Regions from separate parts of the Peribacillus sp. NPDC097264 genome, predicted to be linked through region 2. Evidence: riboswitches for the same ligand, from Rfam matches in the RefSeq annotation. Region 2 holds a riboswitch; the other holds the start of a gene.

Region 1 (11,270 bases), on a different contig from region 2:
CTACTCGATTGAGTCGAAGAATTACAGTGGATGGATATTTGGAAATGAGGAGAATAAAAACTGGACGCAAACATTCCCTAACGGAAAAAAGCAGGCGTTTTATAATCCAACCAAGCAAAATCGAAGTCATATCAATGCGCTAAAAAAGCAATTGAATGAGTTGGATGAGGGGGCTTTTAAATCGATCATCGTATTTAGTGAGCGCTGTGAATTAAAGAAAATCGTACTGACTTCCCCTGATCACAAGGTCATCAAAAGGAAACGTTTAAGAAATGCCATACATAATGAAGGAAGACAGGTTTTATCAGGAAGTGAGATTCTCTTGATATACAAGGTACTTAAAAGATATGCCAATGCATCATCTGATGTGAAGGTTGGCCATATAGAACGGCTTAAGAAAATTCAAAGGTAGATAGAATGAATCTGTTCATCATTCACGTTCCTTAGTACAACAAAAAGAACTGTCCATGTCATGATGGGCAGTTCTTTTTGCATCATTCATAATTCCTTTCAATTACGAAATGGGAACGGTCTCCCCTGAAGTAGGTTTTGGAGTATTCGATGACGCTCTGGTCGGCCTCGTACGTATGGGTTTCAAGCGAGAAACAGGGAGATCCATTGGGAATTTCCAGTTTTTCCGCAATGGACTCGTCGGCGAGGGCCAGTTCCAGATGTTCGATGGTCTTCAGGACTTTGAGATTGAACTGGTTTTTAAGCAGTCGGAAAAGGGATGTTTCACAGGCTTTCATATCAAGACCGGGTGTTTTATGCCACGGTAGGTAGGCGACTTCGTATTGAAGGGGGACGGAATCTACATAACGCACCCGAACGAGTTTATTGATGGGGTCACCAATATCAAGGTCGAATCGTTTGGCAAGGGATGCGTTTGCTTCAATGACCGTTAAACCCAAGACCTTGGTGGAGGGGTTTTTGCCCTGCATCATCACCTGATCGGAAAAGTTTTCAACCGTGCTGGTAAGTGTTTGGCGTACTTTATTTTCTGAAACGAAGGTTCCCTTACCTTGAATCCGGTACACATACCCTTCCACGGTAAGTTGTTGGAGGGCTGTTCGGACGGTCGTCCTGCTCACTTCGAATGATTTACAGAATTCTGCTTCGGTCGGTAATTTAGTGTTTGGCTGATAATCCCCATTCTTTATCATTTGAACGATGGATTCCTTTACGGCAGAATGAAGGGCTGTCACTTTATTCGTGGTTTTCAACATGCTTCCTCCTAGACATTTTTCGCTACTTCTAGAGTATATCTTGTTACAACAAGAATCAACTATAAAGTTATTTGTAGTGACAAATTTAAAATTTGTATTGAAATTAGATATAAATGACTATACAATGGAATATATAGGTAATGACCAATGTTCCACTCAAAAAGGAGGAGATATATTCGTAAAAGGTGAAATAAGAAAAGGAAGCACCTATTTACATCAAAAATACAGAATATTTAGAAATGAAAAGGGGAGAAATCTATGAATATCTTATTATGTTGTTCTGCGGGAATGTCTACGAGTTTACTAGTGACGAAAATGGAGAAAAGTGCGAAGGAACAAGGCATAGATTGCCACATATGGGCAGTGTCTTCTACTGAGGTGGACAGAGAGATGGATAAGGCAGATGTCGTTTTACTAGGGCCACAGGTTAGGTTCCTGCTTTCTAAGATGAAGCAAGCAGGCACAGCAAAAGGCATTCCAGTCGATACAATCAATCCGATGTTCTATGGTTTGTGCAACGGGGAAGAAGTGCTCAAACAAGCTGTTACTTTGATAAAAGGAGAATAAGGATATGATGACTTTCATTGATAAGTACATTATGCCGGCTGCAGTCAAGTTGGGGAATAACCGACATCTGTTGGCCATTCGTGACACGTTGATTGGAATGATAGCGATTACAATTATCGGATCGTTCGCGGTTTTATTGAATAATCTAGGGCAAATCATCAAGCCATACGGAAGAATGATGGAAGCCATTTTCGGTCCTACCTGGACGACGCTTGGCAATGACATTTCATTCGGTACCTTTGCATTCATGACCATTTTTGCCGTTTTCGGTATATCTTATAAACTTGCTAAATCTTATGGAGACGATGGATTCGAGGCGATGCTCATTTCGGCGGCCTGTTTCTTCTTATTGCTTCCACAGATGGGATTGGTCTCGCTGACGGTTGATAACAAAGTCGTATCAGGCGAGGCAGCTGGCTTCATCAGTACCAATTACTTTAATGCAACCGCTCTCTTTACGGGAATTGCCGTTTCCCTTATTGCGACGGAGATTTTTGTAAGGCTTTCCAAACTCAAATTCTTGGTGATCAACATGCCGGAGGGTGTACCTCCTGCAGTAGGGCGCTCGTTTGCCAAATTGATTCCAGGCATGGCAACCATTTTCATCATCGGGGTGTTCGGATTGCTTTTCCGTATCGCAACGAATGGCCAGATCGTGAATGACTGGTTAAGTAAAGTGATCGTATCTCCGATGCAAGGGGCCGTGGATTCACTTCCATTTGCCATCCTTCTTGTCTTTTTCGTCCATATTTTATGGATGGTGGGATTGCACGGACCGAACATTCTTGGTGGAATCACGACACCGCTTTTTGAAAGTTCAGGCGTAAAGAATATTGATCTGTATGCAAAAGGTATTACAGATATGGACCAATACGGCGTCTTGGCCGGCTCATTTCTTGATGCTTTTGTTTATCTAGGTGGATCAGGCGGAACGATGGGCTTGATCATTGCGATGATCATAGCCGGTAGAAGGCGGTATAAACAGATGATTGGGCTTGGTGGGGCCCCGGGACTTTTCCAAATCAACGAACCGATTCTTTTCGGGCTTCCCATCGTATTGAATCCAATCTGGTTGGTTCCATTCGTTCTAGGACCTATCATTACTACAGTCATTTCGTACTTAGCGGTGAGCAGCGGTCTGGTCTTCCCGATTGTAGCCAAAATTCCATGGGTGACCCCGCCGATTGTCGGAGGATTTTTGGCAACAGGTGGCCATGTTTCGGGGGCTGTCCTGGCAGGAATCAATCTCGTCATTTCAACCGTAATCTACTTGCCATTCGTGTATGCCCAAGTGAAAATTGACTCGAAAAATAAAACGGAGCTTACAAAGGATTCGGAATCAGAATCAGTAAGTCTTTAAGAAAGAAGTGGGGAACATGGAAAAAGAAGAATTATATCAGTTATCTTTCCAACTTGTTTTACACAGTGGAAATGCAAGGAGCTTTGCGATGGAAGCCTTGCAAGAAGCCAAGAAAAAAGATTTCGAAGCCGCCAGGCAGAAAATAGCGGAGGCGGAGACGGAATTATTGCAGGCGCATAAATTTCAGACTCAGTTGATTCATGCGGAAGCGGGTGGCGAGAAATTAGATATCCCGATTATCCTGATCCACGCTCAGGATCATTTGATGACGGCGATGACCTTGAAGGATTTGGCGGTTGAAATGATTGAGATGAGAGAAGAGTTTCTTGGAGCCAACAAAATAAAGGAGGGGACAGCAGAATGAGTAAGGGGTTAAAGATCGTTACGATAGGCGGGGGTTCCAGTTATACGCCGGAACTGATTGAAGGGTTCATTAAATATCACAAGGAGCTTCCTGTAAGTGAAATCTGGCTCGTGGATATAGAAGCTGGCAAGGAAAAACTTGAAATCGTCGGCGGGCTGGCAAGACGGATGGTGGAAAAAGCGGGAGTGCCGATCGACATTCACTTAACACTAGACCGGAAAAAAGCGCTAGAGGGTGCCGACTATGTCACGACCCAATTACGGGTCGGGCAGCTGGCTGCGAGGGCACTTGATGAGAAAATTCCGCTGAAGCATGGGGTCATCGGCCAGGAAACGAATGGACCTGGCGGGTTGTTCAAAGCATTTCGGACGATTCCTGTCATTCTTGAAATCGCCCGGGAGATGGAAGAGATTTGCCCGAATGCCTGGTTGATCAATTTCACCAACCCTGCCGGCATGGTCACGGAAGCGGTTCTGCGTCATAGCAACATTACGAAAATCGTCGGTCTATGCAATGTGCCGATCGGGATGGAACGCGGTGTCGCCGAGTTGATGAAGGTGGAACCGGACCGAGTGCGGATTGATTTCGCAGGATTGAACCATATGGTATACGGATTGGATGTATTCGTGGATGGAAAGAGCGTGAAAGAGGAAATCATCGATATGATTTCAGACCCGGATAAAGCCGTGACGATGAAGAATATCCATGCGATGGGATGGGAGCCGGAATTCCTTCGTGCATTGAATTTATTTCCTTGTCCATATCACAATTATTACTACAAAACGGGAGATATCCTGGCTCAGGAGCTGAAGGATGCAGAAAAAGGGGAAACAAGGGCCGAGGTCGTACAAAAGCTGGAAACGGAACTATTTGAACTATATAAAGACGTCGATCTAGACATCAAGCCACCACAGCTTGAAGAACGGGGTGGCGCTTACTACAGTGACGCCGCGGTCCGCTTGATCCACTCCATGTATACGGATAAACGTGATATACAGGCGGTCAATACGATGAATTATGGGGCGATTGAAGGAATTCCGTACGATTCAGCCGTTGAAGTGAGCTGTGTGATTACGAAGGATGGACCAAAACCGATCACGGTAGGTGAATTGCCGGTAGCCGTTCGCGGACTTGTCCAGCAAATTAAGTCCTTTGAAAGGGTGGCTATCGAGGCTGCCGTAACAGGCAACTATGATACGGCCCTGCTTGCGATGACCATCAACCCATTAGTTCCAAGTGACCGGGTGGGGAAATTGATTCTGGATGAAATGCTCTTGGCGCATAAGGAATTTTTGCCGCAGTTCTTCGAGAATAAGGAATTACAAGGAAGTTTTCATGATTGAAGTGCTGGTCAATGCTGATGATTTCGGGTTTTCGCGGGCTGTGAATTACGGCATATTGAATAGCCACAAAAATGGGATAGTCAATTCGGCGACCATGATGATGAATGCAAAAGCGACCGATCATGCCATCAGAATTGCCAAAGATCATCGCACGCTTAAGGTGGGCATCCATCTTGTCCTGACATGGGGACGGCCGCTGCTACATGATGTGCCTAGCCTTGTGGACAAAGAGGGAAACTTCAAAAAGCAAGATGGGGTATATGGGAACCCGGGTAGCATTTCCTTGGAAGAGTTAGAGAGGGAATGGTCTGCCCAGATTGATAAATTCATTGACTTAGGGATGATGCCGACCCATTTTGACAGTCATCATCATGTCCATGCGATCCCGGCCTTTTGGCCGGTCGTGAAAAAGCTTTCCGCCCATTATGGGCTACCAGTCCGAAAAGCGGGACCCCATTTTCAGGACATTGAAACAGTGACCGATACATTCCTTGACGATTTTTATGGGGAAAAGGCGGCCGTCGATTACTTTCAAACCCTTAACGAGCGGATTAGTGAGGGCAAAAGCGTGGAGGTCATGACCCACCCAGCCTACCTGGATGATGATTTGCTCCAGCATTCCTCCTACAATCAAGAAAGGCTCAAGGAAACGGCTATCTTGATGAAAGCCACATTGCCGGAAGGATTCGTACTCCGGTAATGATCGGTTCAGGAAGGCCCATTAAGACAAAAAAAGCAATCGGTCCCAGTTTTCACTGAGATCCGATTGCTTTTTTTTATACTTCTTTAACCACTACGGGTTTAACTTCGCCAACTACTAGCTTCTTGAATGCGAGGCTGACAACCATCATCACGATAAAGTTCACAGCCAAGGCGATGATTCCGACATTCAGATCCTTTGCCGCTTGTGGCAAGGATGGGAACAGGGTGCCGATTGTCGATTGGCTGATGGTGATATAGGTGACGATGGCCAGTCCACAGATGATACCTGCTATTGCCCCGTATTTATTGATAAAGTTCTTCTTTTTCAGGCTGAATAACAGGGACGGGAAAAGTTGCGTAATGAAGCTATATCCCATGAGTATCAAAGCAGACATCGTTTCTCCGCCGTTTAAGGTGAAGTAAACGGATATGAGTGCAATCACGGGAACGAGTAACTTGGCCAAACGTACCACATGCCGGTCTGATGCTCCAGGATGGAGTTCCTTATAGACATTTTTCGCAAGGAGCGTAGAGACGCTCATCAACAGCATCGATCCTGGCACTAATGCGGTCAACATTCCAGCTGCACCGATGATTCCTATAAACCATGGATCAAAGGTTTGGATCGCAAGGCGCAATAAGGAAAGGTCCGCATCGGCGCCTTCCAGTCCAGGCACTTTCAAAATCGCTGCAAATCCTACAAAAAAGACAAATAGTAACATGAGCGTATACAGTGGACTGATGATGGCATTTTTACGAAATGTTTTTCCGCTCCGGGCCGTATAGACGGCACTGAATACTTGGGGCCACATGTAAAAACCAAATACGAGCAAGATGACGGTCGAGATGAACCAAGAAACGCTAAGACCTTGTTCGGGCAGCGTCAGGAAACCTGGTTTGGCGTCATTTATGGTCTCGAACATCGGTTGAAGACCACCAAAGTAATGAATTGGAAGATAAATGCCCAGGAATGCGATGATGACGATCATCATGATGTCCTTGATGACGGCTGTCCAGGCTGATCCGTGAATGCCTGAAATCATGACATAAATGGTCAGGCTGATAGCTCCAAGCCACACAGCGGTGGACATGGAAATGGCGCCATATGATGCTTCGGAAACAATGATCCCTAAGCCTTTGAGCTGTACGACGACGACCGGAATCATCGATACCACGCCGACAAGGGCAGCAAGAATCCCTAGAGTTGGGCTCTTGTATTTGCTTACGAAGAAATCGGATTGTGACATAAGCCGATTTTCTTTTGCGTATTTCCAAATGGCCGGAAGTAGCCAATAGGATAATACATAAGACAAGGTAATATAAATGAGGACGTATAAAGCGGGCGCACCCTTTCCATAAGCCCAGCCGCTTCCTCCAAGGAAGGAGAAGGTTGTGTAAATTTCCCCTGCCATCAATAGAAAGACGAATATGGCGCCAAAACCGCGACCACCCACCGTCCATTGTTCCAGGTTCATGTCTTTTCCTTTTGTCGAACGGATCCCAAGAAAAATCGATAAAAGTAAAAATGCTAAAATAATGATAAGAGCAATATTCATTCTTCTTCACCTTCCCGGTTCCTAGGATCCAACTTATACATGACGGCTAGAGTGACGGAAGTGAGCACGACCCACATCGCCATCCAAAACATATAAAAAGGCATCCCCAATACATAAGGTTCTACTTTATTAACAAAAGGAAGAAACCCTAATATGCCGATAAAAGGAACGAGTGTAAGAATATATAATACTTTCATGAAGCAACCCCTCCATTCTAAATATGTTTCACAGATTATGATGTTTTTCTAAAAAAATGTTTCCGTAATACCTAGTACCTTACACTAATTCGATAAAAAAATTAATAGTGTGGCAGAAAAAAATATTCGTCACGCTTCATTTTACTTTCTCATTTAATCACAGGAAAATGGGATAGGAAGGTAGACTTCCGTATCCCAAAATTCCTCGTTCATTTTTTTCGATAGTTATATATGACAGCTAAAAGAATGAACCAAAGCGGTGTCAGCAATAATGACGGCCTGGTCGCCTCAGCAAACAGCATGACGATCAAGATGAAGACAAACAGCCCTAAGATTACATAGTTGATGAAAGGTGTTAAGGGAGCCTTGAAAGTGGACGTAGCCCTTAAGTCCGGCCGTTTTTTCGTATACCGGATATGGGAAATCAAGATGATGCTCCACACCCATAGGAAGCAGATGGCACTAATCGTTGTCACGATGGTGAAAGCTTGCTCCGGTATGATTTTACTTAATAATGCCCCAATGGAGACAACGATGGTGGACGTAACCAATGCATTACTCGGAACAGCACGTTTATTTAATTTCTTAAGTTTTGCAGGTGCTTCGTTATTGTTGCTCAAGGTATAAAGCATGCGGCTTGTTGAAAACAATCCACTATTCCCGGCAGAAGCGGCGGATGTCAACACGACGAAATTGATAATCCCTGCAGCAACCGGAATCCCGATCAAGGCGAAGACCTCCACGAATGGGCTGCTTGCGGCATCGAGCTGTGTCCATGGATTGACGCAAAGGATGACGGTGATGGCACCGATATAGAAAAGCAATATCCGGACAGGGATCTTATTGATCGCTGATGGGATATTTTTTTTCGGATTGGCGGTTTCGGCCGCTGTCACCCCAATGATTTCGACACCAACAAAGGAGAAGACGACTAGCTGTAGGGAAAGCAAAAAGCCGGATGCGCCGTTCGGGAACATGCCCCCATGACTCCAAAGGTTGTTGAGGGAAACGGTTCCTGTATCGGTTTGGAAACCAATGATGAGTAAGACGATTCCCACAACGATCAAGGCGACGATCGTGATGACTTTAATGAGGGAGAACCAGAACTCCAATTCTCCGAATAGCTTCACGGTCAACAAATTCAATCCTAGTAGAATCACCAAGCAGGCAAGTGCAGGGATCCATTGCGGAATGTCGAACCAATATTGCATATAGACCCCGACAGCGATGATATCGGCCATGGCCGTCATGATCCAACAGAACCAGTAGGTCCAGCCAGTCACGAAACCAGCCCACGGTCCGATGTATTCCGTGGCGAATTCGGTGAATGAGGAATATCCCGCGTTGGACAACAGCAATTCCCCTAAAGCCCTCATGACGAAAAACAAGGCAATCCCGATAATCAGATACGAAAAGATAATGGAGGGTCCCGCCAACTGTATGGCTTTTCCGGATCCCAAAAATAACCCGGTCCCGATGGTTCCTCCTATGGCGATGAGTTGTACATGTCGATTTTTCAAATCCCTTTTCAATTCTTGTTTAGCCAATTTGTGCGCCCCCGTTGTTATAATTCTTGAATGTGAAGTACATGGTCCGTTGATTCCAATCGATCACCAGGGCAATGAATCTGTCCAGTTTAGTAGCGATTTCACTTCGTTTTTTTAGTGATGATTGAAAAAAGACAATAAAAAAAGAGATTGGAAGCTACCAATCTCGAAAGGTTAAAGAATAACAAATATTCGTTACTCTTCTGTCCTTTTGCCTGAGATTGTGAATCCTTCGGCGCTGCACGTGTGTACAGTCTCTCCAGAAGCTGCTCCTGCTATAGTGTGATCCATAGCATTCATCGCTTGCTTAGTATGTGGTTGTAATAAATGATCGCTGTGAAAGATGAAATTCTTTTCGGCAATTCATTTATTCTTTTAAAATAATAATGGAATTCTATCATTATTTTGATTTTGGGTCAAAGGGATATATTGTAAATACGGTAGAGGGTGGAATTTATATGACCAGTTTGATGCCAAGAAACGATGCGAACCCCGGATCAGTTTGATAAGGACATTTTTTCATAGTCCCTTTTAAGAATGGCCATGATGATTTCGTCCGAATATTTTCCTTTGAAATATAAAGACTCTCGTAAAATCCCCTCTTTGATAAAGCCAACTTTTTCATAGGCTCTTATTCCACGTAAATTATGGCTGAATACTTCCAGTTGCAGACGATTTAAAGATAATTCTTCAAAAACAAATGCTAAAACAAGTCGGATAGCTTCTGTACCATACCCTTTGCCCGTTAATTCAATGGTATTCATCGAAATTCTAAATCCCGCCTTTTTATCCTCTTCGTCCATATCAGAGATGGATAATTCCCCGATCATTTGATCGCTTTCGTTTAAGCAAATGGCTAGATCATGGCGTGATGGATCTTCACGTACATTCTTTATATGACATTGAAGCTGCTCTAAAGTGAATATAGATTTTGTTCCTGTCATATACCGTATCTCTTCATCCTTTGTATTTTCTAAAAGGATAGGTGCATCCGATTCTTTTAAATAACGGAGATAGATTCTTTCTCCTATTAATTTCATTTTCTTTCCTCCTCCGTCGATACTTACTATCAATAGTACATAGGATTCCTTCACCCGTATAGGGAAAGAATAATTACCATTCATGTCCTCCTATCCATTGCTTCTAGACGGCCAAAAGTGTTTTTCCTAAAAGTACATTTGTATTTCTACGGAATATTTATTATTATAAGATAAGGAAATGCTTTTGTGGGTAGAGTACTTTAGGAAGCATTGTAAATCTATTAAATTACTTATCTTAAATAAGGATTAGAGAATCGTCATTTTATGCTTGTACATCTGGGGGAGTTATCATGTCAAATAAAGAATTAACTAGAGGGCTGGAGGCACGTCATATTCAGATGATTGCCTTGGGCGGTACGATTGGTGTTGGGTTATTTATGGGATCTGCCAGCACAATTAAGTGGACCGGCCCCTCTGTCATGCTGGCGTATGCCATCGCGGGACTTTTTATCTTTTTTATCATGCGTTCGATGGGGGAAATGCTGTACCTGGAGCCTACTACGGGCTCATTCGCAACGTTTGCGAGTGATTATATCCATCCATTGGCAGGATTTGTAACTGCTTGGAGCAACTGGTTCCTATGGGTGTTGGTCGGCATGTCTGAAATCATTGCCGTAGGATTATATATGAATTTTTGGTTCCCTGAACTGCCGGCTTGGATTCCGGGAGTGGTGGCCATGGTCATCCTTGGCGCCGCTAACCTCATTTCCGTCAAATCCTTCGGTGAATTCGAATTCTGGTTTGCACTGATCAAGATCGTTACCATCATCTTGATGATCATTGCCGGTCTAGGTCTTATCTTTTTCGGGATAGGGAATGGTGGGGAGGCAATCGGCCTTTCCAATCTATGGGCTAACGGCGGTTTCTTTACAGGGGGATGGAAAGGTTTCTTCTTTGCCCTTTCCCTTGTTGTGGCATCTTATCAAGGTGTTGAACTTATCGGAATCACTGCAGGTGAAGCAAAGGATCCGAAGAGGACCATTACAAAAGCGATCCAAACAATCATTTGGCGTATATTAATCTTCTATATCGGCGCGATTTTTGTCATCGTCACGGTATTTCCTTGGAATCAATTAGATGAACTTGGAAGCCCGTTTGTATCGACCTTTGCCAAAATAGGCATTACCGCAGCCGCGGGCATCATCAACTTTGTCGTGATCACGGCGGCGATGTCAGGATGCAATAGTGGGATTTTCAGTGCAGGGCGCATGCTTTATACCCTTGCCTTGAACGGGCAAGCGCCAAAGGTCTTTGCAAAAATATCGAAAAGCGGAGTGCCGGCCTATTGTACAATCGCTGTCATGTTGGGCTTGGCCATTGGTGTTGTCCTGAACTACCTGGCTCCACCGGAAATATTCCTGTATGTGT
Region 2 (11,270 bases):
GAAGTGACAGCCGAATGGGAGGATGAGGTACCCAAAAGCATTCAGGGGGAAATCGCCTATCCTAATGGTGATGTTCACTATAGGTTAACGAAGCAGGATGTGCGATATGCCTATATCGAATTTTCTTCTATCACCAAAAATAAGCGAGCAGGCCGAATCATCATTCTATATGATAAAAAACTAGGTAGAGTGATAGAATGGATAGAAAAACTGAAGGACTAACATGTCGATTTATGGTGAATACGAATATGGAATACGAATATGGGGCATACTTGGTCATGGGTGATAATGTATGTCTACGAACGCTTATATCAAATATATTACACAGCAAATCGTACAGTATTTCAATTTAACCAAGAGAGAAAGAAAAGAAAAGCGCCGTCATCGGAAAGAGGATAAGGAGCCTAGAGTTTCTCACTGGTTTGGGATTGTCCCTTTCGCCGTGTCCATGTTCATTAAAAAAGTCAAAAAAAGAAAGCAGATGTCTTGAATTCATAGACATCTGCTTTTCTTAATGATTGCTAAAGAGACCATTATGCTAATGATTGGTCGGATAAATAGAATAGCCCGCCATTGATGATGGTAATTTGGATATTTGGCTCATATTGGGCTTGCAATGCCTGTTTCTCAGTAAAATAGCTTTCGCTTTTATCTTCCATATCCTTATAAAAATGTTCCAATAGATTCAAGTCTGTCTGCCACCGTTCCATCGCTTCTTCCGCCCAGGTATGATCATCATTCTCGAAGCTTTTACGAATATATGTATCGAGTCTGGATAGCCCGCTTTTAGGCATGATCAAGGGGGAAAGTGTAAAAGAATAATCCGGTATTTTGGGAGTGACCTTGACCGACAGGAGACGCTCATGAAATCCTTCTATGAATTCACCGGAAATTAAATTAAGTCCTATGGACATGAAGATATCTTTTTTTCTGTCACACTGATAAGAGATTTTTACATTTTGGGTGAGCCAAGGAAAAAGTGGACTTTGGCCCGTCTTCAAGGGAGGCCTATCCTCAAAAAGCCTGATGAAACCTGCCAGCCTCTTGGTCGACTGGATAATTTGGTGGAGCCGTGGCGAACCAAAATGAATGATTTCCCCTTTCAAATCAGGCGGTGCCAGTTCGGGATGGGTGATGAACGTAAGCATGCCAGGATTCGGTATCCCACCGGTTTTTTCGAGATAGTGCCAGTAAAAAGGTCTGTTCATGAGTTCCTTATCCATTTCGATCGTTAACTGAACAGTGAGATATGAAGAGGTATTTTCCAACACCTCACATGCGTTGGATTGAAAGTAGGTTATTAAAAAATCATGAATTTCCTGTTGCTGCATGGATTTCACCATCCTTCATAGCTTGTGCGAACTGAATCATGGAAGACAAATTATCCATTTTAATTTTCATTTCTCCTTCTGATTTGGACTCTCCGACAACATCAATTAAATATTCCTCGATATTGTTAATATCCAACTTCGTTAAAATATCATCCAATTCTCCAATTACCTTTTCAAATAAGTGGATTTTTTCATATAGCAATTTCAAAATATGTTCTTCGACTGTATTTTTAGTGGCAAAGTTATAAATCATGACGTCTTCTTCTTGACCAAGTCGATGAATCCGTCCAATCCTTTGTTCCAACCTCATTGGATTCCAAGGCAAATCAAAATTGATCAAGTGATGGCAAAACTGTAGGTTGATTCCTTCTCCTCCGGCTTCGGTGGCAATCAATACCTGGATTTTCTTCTGGAATAGTTCCTTCATCCAATCTTTTTTACCACGCTTAAACCCTCCGCGGAATGGAACGGATGAAATGCCATGCTGTTGCAGGTACCATTGTAGATAAAGCTGTGTAGCACGATATTCGGTGAAAATAATGACCTTGTCATCAATTTTCTTAATCAGTTCCAAAGCCTTCTCTGCCTTTGAATTTTGTTCGGTGAGGTTTACTTTCTCAAACAGATCATCTAATCTTGCTTCAAAGTCAGCCGATGGTTCTTTGTATTTTTCCTTCATATTCTTCAATGTATAGTAGACTGCTTCTCGGCTGCTGCATGCTTCCCTTTGAAGGGTGAGTGAAGAAAAAGCACTTCCTTTTGTTCCGTCTGATATTGGTTTAAACTTCGTTACGGCATCATACAAGGCTTGTTCAGTTGGTGAAAATTCAATGATGATCGTCTCTACACGCCGTTTCGTCCATTCGATTCCAGTATCGGCACGTCGGTTTCTTATCATGACCGTATTGACAAGCTCCTTTAAGTGCTCATCTTCTAGAATGTTCCGGCCTTTCCCTTTGTATTTTTCGGAAAAGAGTGCGGCATTTCCTAGGTGTCCAGGCTTTAATAATGAAACGAGATTAAAGATTTCCTCGATTTTATTCTGAATGGGTGTAGCAGTCAGCAATAAACAGAATTTCTTTTTAAGATTTTGGACAAATTCATAATTTTTCGTTTTATTATTTTTAAGTTTATGAGCTTCATCAATAATGATAAAGTCATATTCTTGATTGAAAATGATATCCCGATGGGGGGCTCGCTTAGCCGTATCGATGGAGGATATGACGATGTCGCATGATTCCCATACATAACTCTTCCTTTGAACGACTGCAGGAATATGAAACTTCGTATTCAGTTCGAAAGCCCATTGGGTGACAAGTGATGCGGGTACAAGGATCAAAACCTTTTTAACCAGTCCCCGAATCATATATTCTTTTAAAATCAATCCCGCTTCGATAGTCTTACCAAGACCGACCTCATCAGCCAATATGGCTTTGCCATTCATCTGTTCAACCACCTGACGTGCAGCCTCTAATTGATGGGGAAGGGGAGTCAGTTGTTGAAGGTGCTTAGGCGCTTGTAAGCCTTCGAAATCAGGAATAATTAGGTTCTCTTCCATTTGGATGGCCAGTTTATAAAGATCCCAATTTCCCCATGGACCGTCGTTTTCCATCTTTTGCAGAAATTCATCATTCCAATCAGAACTGAAGGATATATTGATTTTCATTGATTCTTGCTCCTTCTTAAAACATAATTTTCTTAGTTTCTTTAGACCATGAACTTTTTTATAGGTTAATAAAATCTTTCTCCACGAAAGTTATTGCAGAGTAAAGTATCTTAGGGTAGGATGTAAATATATTTAGAAAATTGCAATAGTAATGAAGTTAGAAGGAAAATATTCTTCTTGGATAATAATTTTAGTTATTATAGTATTAGCATTTGGATAGTGCTTTATCCAAAGATCAACAATGAGCAGATTGGTACCCATTTCACGCAAATGGATGACCATCAGGTGGGAAATTTTCAGTCTTTTCCATCAATATGCGGGTGAGGATAAGGGGAGAGACTACCATCTACATATGTAGCGCCGAAGGAGCAAACTTAGCAGTGAATCTCTCAGGCAAATGAACTCTTATCGGACGCGACTCTGGAGAGCGCCGATTATTTAATGACGGCCACCAAAGGGGAAAACCTATAATAATAGGTAAACTTTCAGGTTTCAGGACAGAGAAAAAGCCATTTTGGCTTTCTCTGTCCTTTTTTGTGTCTTTTTTTAAGGAATATCAGGTGAAAGAAGAGAACAAGCAAAAAAATTGAAGGAGGTCATTTTTTGAGCAATTTAAAAAGAACGCCATTATTCGAGGTTTACAGTGAGCACGGTGGAAAAACGATCGATTTTGGTGGGTGGGAACTGCCTGTGCAGTTTACCGGCATAAAAGATGAACACGAAGCTGTGCGTACAAGAGGTGGCTTATTTGATGTGTCGCATATGGGAGAGATTGAGGTAAAAGGTTTCGGGAGCCTTTCTTATTTACAAAAGATGCTGACGAATGACGTAGCCAAGCTGAAACAGGGAGGAGCGCTATACACAGCCATGTGTTATGAAAATGGGGGGACCGTGGACGATCTTATCGTTTACCAAAAAGCGGAAGAGGATTATCTGCTTGTGGTCAATGCAGCCAACATCGAGAAAGACTTCAATTGGCTTCAGGCGAATGGTATGGAAGGTGTCAGCATCAATAATGTTTCAAACGATTATGCGCAACTTGCTCTGCAGGGTCCTCGAGCGGAGAAAGTATTGCAGAAGATTACCGACCAAACTGATTTAAGCACAATTGGCTTTTTTAAATTTAAAGAAGACGTCCACATTCATAATATATCCACGATGGTTTCACGTACAGGGTATACGGGGGAAGATGGTTTCGAGATATATTGCCGAAGTGAGGATGGTCCAGCCCTCTGGAGAAAAATTTTGGAAGCTGGTAAAGATGATGGGATACAACCGATTGGACTGGGGGCCCGTGATACCCTTCGGTTCGAAGCAAAACTACCGCTTTATGGTCAAGAGCTTTCGCCGGATATCACCCCAATCGAAGCGGGGATTGGTTTTGCGGTTAAACCGGATAAGGCGTCAGACTTTTTTGGGAAAGCCGTGCTTGCCGAACAAAAGGAAAAAGGGGCACCACGTAAGCTTGTTGGCATCGAAATGATTGACAGAGGCATACCTCGGTATGGCTATAAAGTATATAACGGGGAGAAACTCATTGGCGAAGTGACGACAGGGACTCAGTCACCAACATTGAATAAAAATGTAGGATTGGTCCTTATCGATAAGAATCACTCAAGTCTATCCACGGAAGTAGAAGTGGAAATCCGTTCTAAGAGACTGAAAGCCATTGTTATCCAAACACCTTTTTATAAAAATACACGAAAATAGAAGGGAATGGTCCATAAGATGAAACATCGTTACTTACCGATGACAGAGCAGGATAAAAAAGAAATGTTGGAAGTTATAGGGGTCACAACCGTCGATGATCTCTTCAGCGATATACCAGAAAATGTCCGATTTCAAGGTGAATATGACATAAAACCAGCAAAATCAGAGCCAGCCTTAATGAAGGAACTATCGAAACTGGCTTCCAAAAATGCGGATTTGAAAAACTATGCATCTTTCCTTGGGGCTGGCGTGTATGATCATTATTCGCCTGTCATCGTCGATCACGTCCTATCCCGTTCGGAGTTTTATACAGCCTACACTCCCTATCAACCGGAAATTTCTCAAGGAGAGCTTCAGGCCATCTTTGAATATCAAACGATGATATGTGAATTGACGGGTATGGAGGTGGCGAATTCCTCGATGTATGACGGTGGAACAGCCTTAGCCGAAGCGGCCATGCTTGCCGCCGGACAAACGCGCCGGAAAAAGATTCTATTATCATCTACTGTCCATCCTGAATCAAGGGAAGTGGTGAAAACCTACGCAAAGGGTCAACGGGTGGAGGTCATCGAGATTCCTCATAAAGACGGAGTCACAGATATTGCTGCTTTAAAAGACCTGGCTTCGGATGATATTGCAGGTGTCATCGTACAGTACCCCAACTTCTTTGGACGCATCGAACCGTTGAAGGAAATGGAAGCAATCATACATAACGAGAAATCGATGTTTATCGTATCGAGTAATCCGCTTGCACTTGGTGCATTGACTCCGCCGGGAAAACTCGGTGCCGATATCGTGACAGGTGATGCTCAGCCATTCGGCATTCCTGCCGCATTCGGCGGACCTCATTGCGGATATTTCGCGGTCACGAAAAAACTGCTACGGAAAGTCCCGGGCCGTTTAGTCGGTCAGACAGTGGATGAGGATGGAAAACGGGGCTTCGTATTGACGCTCCAAGCACGTGAGCAACATATACGCCGTGACAAAGCTACATCCAATATTTGTTCCAATCAGGCATTGAACGCATTGGCAGCCTCTGTAGCCATGACTGCTCTAGGGAAAAAAGGCGTCAGAGAAATGGCCGTCCAGAATATTCAAAAAGCCCATTACGCAAAAAAGACGCTCCAAGCACAAGGAATTGAAGTGGTCTTTGAAGGACCTTCGTTTAATGAATTTGTCATTAAGTTGCCTCTTCCCTACAAAGATATCAATAAGAGGCTCTTTGAAAAAGAAATGATTGGTGGTTTTGACCTGGGCTCCGTTTATCCCGAGTTGAAAAATCATATGCTAGTGGCTGTAACGGAACTAAGAACAAAAGAAGAAATCGATGCATTTGCGCAGGAACTGGGGGATCAACTATGAATAATCAAGATCAATCACTCATTTTTGAAATCAGTACAGCCGGTCGAATCGGGTATAGCCTTCCTGAAATGGATGTAGCGGATATTCCACTAGAAGAAATCCTGCCTGTGGAATATATACGTACGGAGGAAGCCGAGCTTCCGGAAGTTTCCGAGCTTGATATCATGCGTCATTATACGGCTTTATCCAAACGGAACCATGGAGTGGACTCTGGGTTTTATCCACTCGGCTCCTGTACGATGAAATATAATCCGAAAATTAATGAAAATGTCGCCAGGTACAATGGTTTTGCCCATATCCATCCATACCAGGACCCAGAAACCGTCCAAGGTGCTCTAGAGTTGTTATTTGATCTTCAGGAACATTTGACGGAAATTACAGGAATGGATCAAGTGACCTTGCAGCCTGCTGCCGGGGCGCATGGTGAATGGACTGGGCTCATGATGATCAGGGCTTTCCATGAAGCGAATGGAGATGTAAACCGTACGAAAGTCATCGTCCCCGATTCGGCCCATGGAACGAACCCGGCTTCGGCAACAGTTGCCGGACTAGAGACGATTACGGTAAAATCCAATGAATTCGGGCTCGTGGACCTTGAAGACTTGAAGCGAGTGGTAGGACCAGATACAGCAGCATTAATGCTTACGAATCCAAATACATTAGGCTTATTCGAAGAGGATATCCTGGAGATGGCACAGCTTGTCCATGACGCCGGTGGAAAGCTTTATTATGACGGGGCTAACCTGAATGCTGTTCTTTCCAAAGTGCGTCCAGGAGATATGGGTTTTGACGTTGTTCATTTAAATCTCCATAAAACATTCACTGGACCCCATGGCGGAGGAGGACCTGGTTCAGGTCCGGTTGGGGTGAAGTCGGATTTAATTCCCTATTTGCCTAAACCGATCGTGACAAAAGAGGGCGATCAGTTTGTCCTTGATTATGACCGTCCACAATCCATTGGAAGGGTCAAGCCCTATTATGGGAACTTCGGCATCAATGTAAGGGCTTATACGTACATAAGGTCAATGGGACCGGATGGACTTAAGGCCGTTACGGAGAATGCCGTCATCAATGCAAATTATATGATGCGACGTTTGGAACCATTTTTCGATTTGCCATATAATCGCCATTGTAAGCATGAATTTGTATTGAGTGGTCGGAGGCAAAAGCAGTTGGGAGTCCGTACATTAGATATTGCGAAAAGACTACTTGATTTTGGGTATCATCCACCAACCATATATTTTCCGTTAAATGTAGAAGAAGGAATGATGATCGAACCGACGGAAACGGAGTCAAAAGAAACACTGGACGCTTTCATAGATGCAATGATACAAATAGCCAAGGAAGCCGAAGAAACCCCTGAAATCGTTCAGGAGGCTCCCCATACCACGGTTATTAAACGCCTGGATGAAACATTGGCCGCTAGAAAACCAATTCTTCGTTATCAAGCATGATGCTGAAAAAACCCCTGCCAGATGGCGGGGGGTTTTTTATTTGGTAAAATTCATATGTATCTCGGGAAATAACATGCTTGGCCTGTTAAGCATGAGTTCCCTATTGAACAGTATGATATGTTTCAAAACCGGATAAGATGTAAGGTTTAGGCAATTGGCCTTATTTCTTCGCCTTGATCTTCCCTGTCCACATTTTGAAACCGCCTTTTAAGTGAAAAAGTTCCCTGTAGCCTTTTTTATATAGCATGGCTGCCGCTCTTCCGCTAATGATTTCACTTTGAGCATACAAGTATACAGGCTTGTCCTGCCTAATTTCCACTAAGCGGGTCTTCATTTGTGTCATAGGGATATTTCTTGCCCCTAAGATATGTCCATTATCAAAATCATTAGGTTCCCGTACGTCAATTAATTGAACTTTTCTGTAATTAGCGATAAATTCTTCCTGTGTTAAGGTTTTAACGATTTTACGTTGACGGAACCAATTAAATAGTGAATATGCAACGATGGCTACTATGATGATAATCAGTGTATATAAGATATCCAACCATAAAAACTCCCTTCTACCTAAACGAATACAGACAATGTCTATTATATAATTGGTTTCTCCAATAATCAAAAAAAATTTTATAAATATTTGGTGGAATAGCTTACTTTCTTTTTTACGTTGCTAAACTCTGGTAAACTACTACTTGTGAGTTTTTTTAGAGGGTTTAATAAGCCTACGTGAAAAGAGGGGTAATCGTGACGAAAGAAAAATGGGGATTCATTGATTCAGGCGATTGTTCACCTGCTTATAATATGGCAATGGACGAAGCACTTTTGAATTGGCAGAGTAATGGGGAAATCCCTCCCATGATCCGGTTTTACGGGTGGAACCCGGCTACATTATCCATCGGGTATTTTCAAAGGGCTGAGACCGAAATCGATTTGGCGGAAGTTGAAAGGCAAGGCTTAGGTTTTGTCCGTAGGCCTACAGGCGGTCGGGCTGTTTTGCATGAACATGAACTCACCTATAGCGTCATTGTCCCAGAGTCTTATCCGGGAATGCCGAATACAGTGACCGAAGCATATCGGGTGATTTCTGAAGGAATATTGAAGGGGTTCAGAAACCTCGGACTGGATGCCTATTTCTCTGTGCCTGAAACTGAACAGGATAAAGAGATGCTGAAATCTCCAAAGTCCTCAGTTTGCTTTGATGCGCCAAGCTGGTATGAACTGGTGGTTGAGGGAAGGAAAGTTGCGGGCAGCGCACAAACGAGACAAAAAGGTGTTATCCTTCAGCATGGAGCCATCCTGCTTGAACTTGATGAGGAGAAGCTATTTAGTGTATTCAAGTTCTCCGATGATAAAGTAAAAGAGAAGATGAAAAACAATCTGAGAAACAAAGCAGTGGCCATCAATGACATTGCTGGTAGAAAAATAACTATTTCCGAGGCGAAGGTAGCCTTTGAAAACGGTTTTTCTGAGGGTCTGTCGATTGATTTGAAACCATATGTGCTGAGTGAAAAGCAATTACAGGAAGTGAAGGACATCGCCAAAAATAAATATGAAAGTGATGACTGGAATTTTTTGAGGTAGAAAAAGAGGGGAAGCGAGAGTCGGGAATAAATAAGTTTTTTCAGATTTGTGTGAACAAGCATGTATTCCTTGTAACGTCAGTGCTTTGAAAGAGGCGGGCAAAATGCAATGTTCAAATTCATTGAAATCTGTCTAATTTTTATTATAAATCGACATTTTCCTCCCTTTTACTAACTCAATTAATTGATTCACCGTTTGACAAAATTAAAAGACAATCAACCACAACACAATATATAGTGGTTAAAATAAATACTTAAACACTACATGTTGAATTTTGTGTTTCGCTATGATAAATTTAGTGTAACTTGTTAAGCGAAACGGACATGTAGGTTACATATTGATTTTTGCAACAAGAACGGATCTGAAACATGTAAAGGAGAGGGAATTATGTCGGTTGTAATTAAAGAAGCTTTAAAGGTTGATCTAGAAAGGTTGAATAAAGATATATCTTTATTTCCCCAAGTTCATCCTGTAACGGCTGATATGAAAATGATGCATAAGGGCGTGTCCCGTCTAGTTATGCTTGACCGTTATTCTTTTAAGGATACTGAAAAAATCACACTCTCTGCTGGCGATTTTGTAGTATTGACAATTAAAGAAGATCCGAAATTTCCTGCACGTGGTCTTGGCCATATCGTTGAAATAGATTGGGAATCGAAAAAGGCAAAGGTTTTAGTGGATGAAGAGTTCCGCGGAGTGCTGGATAATCCGGAAGAAGTGGAAACAGGAATCATTAATCGGCCGCTTGATATCATCGAAAAGCCGCTTGAAATATATTACGAGCAAATTGCCAAGCGTAATGCAACTGGTTTGGCTTCAGTGGAAACGACTGAAGAAAAAAGAACGGAATGGTTCAATAAATTTTATGAAGAATTAAAGGACCTTAATTTCGTGCCGGCCGGCCGGGTATTATATGGCGCTGGTTCTAACACGGATGTAACTTACTTTAATTGTTATGTCATGCCGTTTGTACCAGATTCACGCGAAGGGATTTCCGAGCATAGAAAGCAAGTCATGGAGATCATGAGCCGTGGTGGTGGAGTCGGTACGAATGGCTCCACGCTCCGTCCAAGAAACACCCTTGCGAAAGGGGTCAATGGCAAGTCTTCAGGTTCTGTTTCATGGCTTGATGATATAGCGAAATTGACTCATTTGGTTGAACAGGGTGGAAGTAGACGCGGTGCCCAAATGATCATGCTTACTGATTGGCATCCAGATATTGCGGAGTTCATTATTTCAAAAATGCAAAACCCGAGGATTCTTCGTTACCTAATGGAGAACACAAAAGATGAAACCATAAAGAAATATGCATCGGATAAATTGAAGTTCACACCGCATACCGAACAAGAAACGGCGATGTACCAAGGAATCATTAATTATAAAGAGATTCCGGGTCTAGGTGGATTCAGTGAAAAAATCATTAGGGATGCTGAAGAAAAAGTTCGCGTAGGCGGAACGTATAGCGTCCACAATCCGGACTTTTTGACTGGTGCCAATATCTCAATCTGCTTAACCAAAGAGTTCATGGAAGCCGTCGAAAAAGATACGGAGTATGAGTTGCGCTTCCCTGATGTCGAAAGCTACGACGCGGAAGAAATGGCGATTTATAATGATGAGTGGCACAATGTAGGAGACGTACGCGAGTGGGAAAAAATGGGCCATAAAGTCCGGGTTTACCGTAAGATCCGTGCTAAGGAGCTTTGGAACCTGATTAACATTTGTGCGACGTACTCAGCAGAACCGGGAATATTCTTTATTGATAATGCCAATGAGATGACGAATGCAAAAGCTTATGGACAGCAAGTCGTTGCTACGAATCCATGTGGTGAACAGCCATTGGCTCCATTTTCAGTGTGTAACCTGGCAGCGGTCAATTTAGCTGAGATGGCGGATAAAGATAATAAGACCGTTAACTTCGAAAAACTTAAGAAAACAGTTGAAGTGGGCGTGCGGATGCAAGATAACGTCATTGATGCAACCCCTTATTTCCTAGAGGAAAACAAAAAACAAGCACTCGGCGAGAGACGGGTTGGATTAGGTGTCATGGGACTGCATGATTTGCTAATTTATTGTGAAACCGAGTATGGATCAGAAGAAGGAAAAATCCTGGTGGACAAAGTGTTTGAAACGATTGCTACGTCTGCTTACAGGGCTTCGGTTGAACTTGCA

What was found. Region 2 has a riboswitch for glycine ahead of gcvT (glycine cleavage system aminomethyltransferase GcvT). Riboswitches for the same ligand answer to the same signal wherever they lie in the genome.
Region 1: it holds a riboswitch for glycine, as region 2 does, so the genes downstream of both, ACQKL0_RS16815 (amino acid permease) here and gcvT (glycine cleavage system aminomethyltransferase GcvT) in region 2, are expected to answer to the same signal.

What each region holds. Positions count from the first base shown of each region.
Region 1 is NZ_JBNNSR010000010.1:158,629-169,898, forward strand. It holds gene ACQKL0_RS16770 (nuclease-related domain-containing protein) at 1-412, shown strand, start outside; gene ACQKL0_RS16775 (GntR family transcriptional regulator) at 495-1,223, opposite strand; gene ACQKL0_RS16780 (PTS sugar transporter subunit IIB) at 1,485-1,793, shown strand; gene ACQKL0_RS16785 (PTS sugar transporter subunit IIC) at 1,798-3,153, shown strand; gene ACQKL0_RS16790 (PTS lactose/cellobiose transporter subunit IIA) at 3,170-3,517, shown strand; gene ACQKL0_RS16795 (6-phospho-beta-glucosidase) at 3,514-4,860, shown strand; gene chbG (chitin disaccharide deacetylase) at 4,853-5,560, shown strand; gene ACQKL0_RS16805 (sodium:solute symporter family protein) at 5,637-7,118, opposite strand; gene ACQKL0_RS16810 (DUF3311 domain-containing protein) at 7,115-7,315, opposite strand; gene ACQKL0_RS16815 (amino acid permease) at 7,525-8,862, opposite strand; glycine riboswitch at 9,056-9,135, opposite strand; gene ACQKL0_RS16820 (GNAT family N-acetyltransferase) at 9,360-9,902, opposite strand; gene ACQKL0_RS16825 (amino acid permease) at 10,193-11,270, shown strand, end outside.
Region 2 is NZ_JBNNSR010000004.1:30,596-41,865, forward strand. It holds gene comGG (competence type IV pilus minor pilin ComGG) at 1-222, shown strand, start outside; gene ACQKL0_RS07210 (YqzE family protein) at 293-490, shown strand; gene ACQKL0_RS07215 (YqhG family protein) at 534-1,331, opposite strand; gene ACQKL0_RS07220 (DEAD/DEAH box helicase) at 1,309-2,997, opposite strand; glycine riboswitch at 3,318-3,412, shown strand; glycine riboswitch at 3,416-3,500, shown strand; gene gcvT (glycine cleavage system aminomethyltransferase GcvT) at 3,601-4,707, shown strand; gene gcvPA (aminomethyl-transferring glycine dehydrogenase subunit GcvPA) at 4,726-6,069, shown strand; gene gcvPB (aminomethyl-transferring glycine dehydrogenase subunit GcvPB) at 6,066-7,523, shown strand; gene ACQKL0_RS07240 (rhodanese-like domain-containing protein) at 7,684-8,067, opposite strand; gene ACQKL0_RS07245 (lipoate--protein ligase family protein) at 8,265-9,101, shown strand; gene ACQKL0_RS07250 (vitamin B12-dependent ribonucleotide reductase) at 9,489-11,270, shown strand, end outside.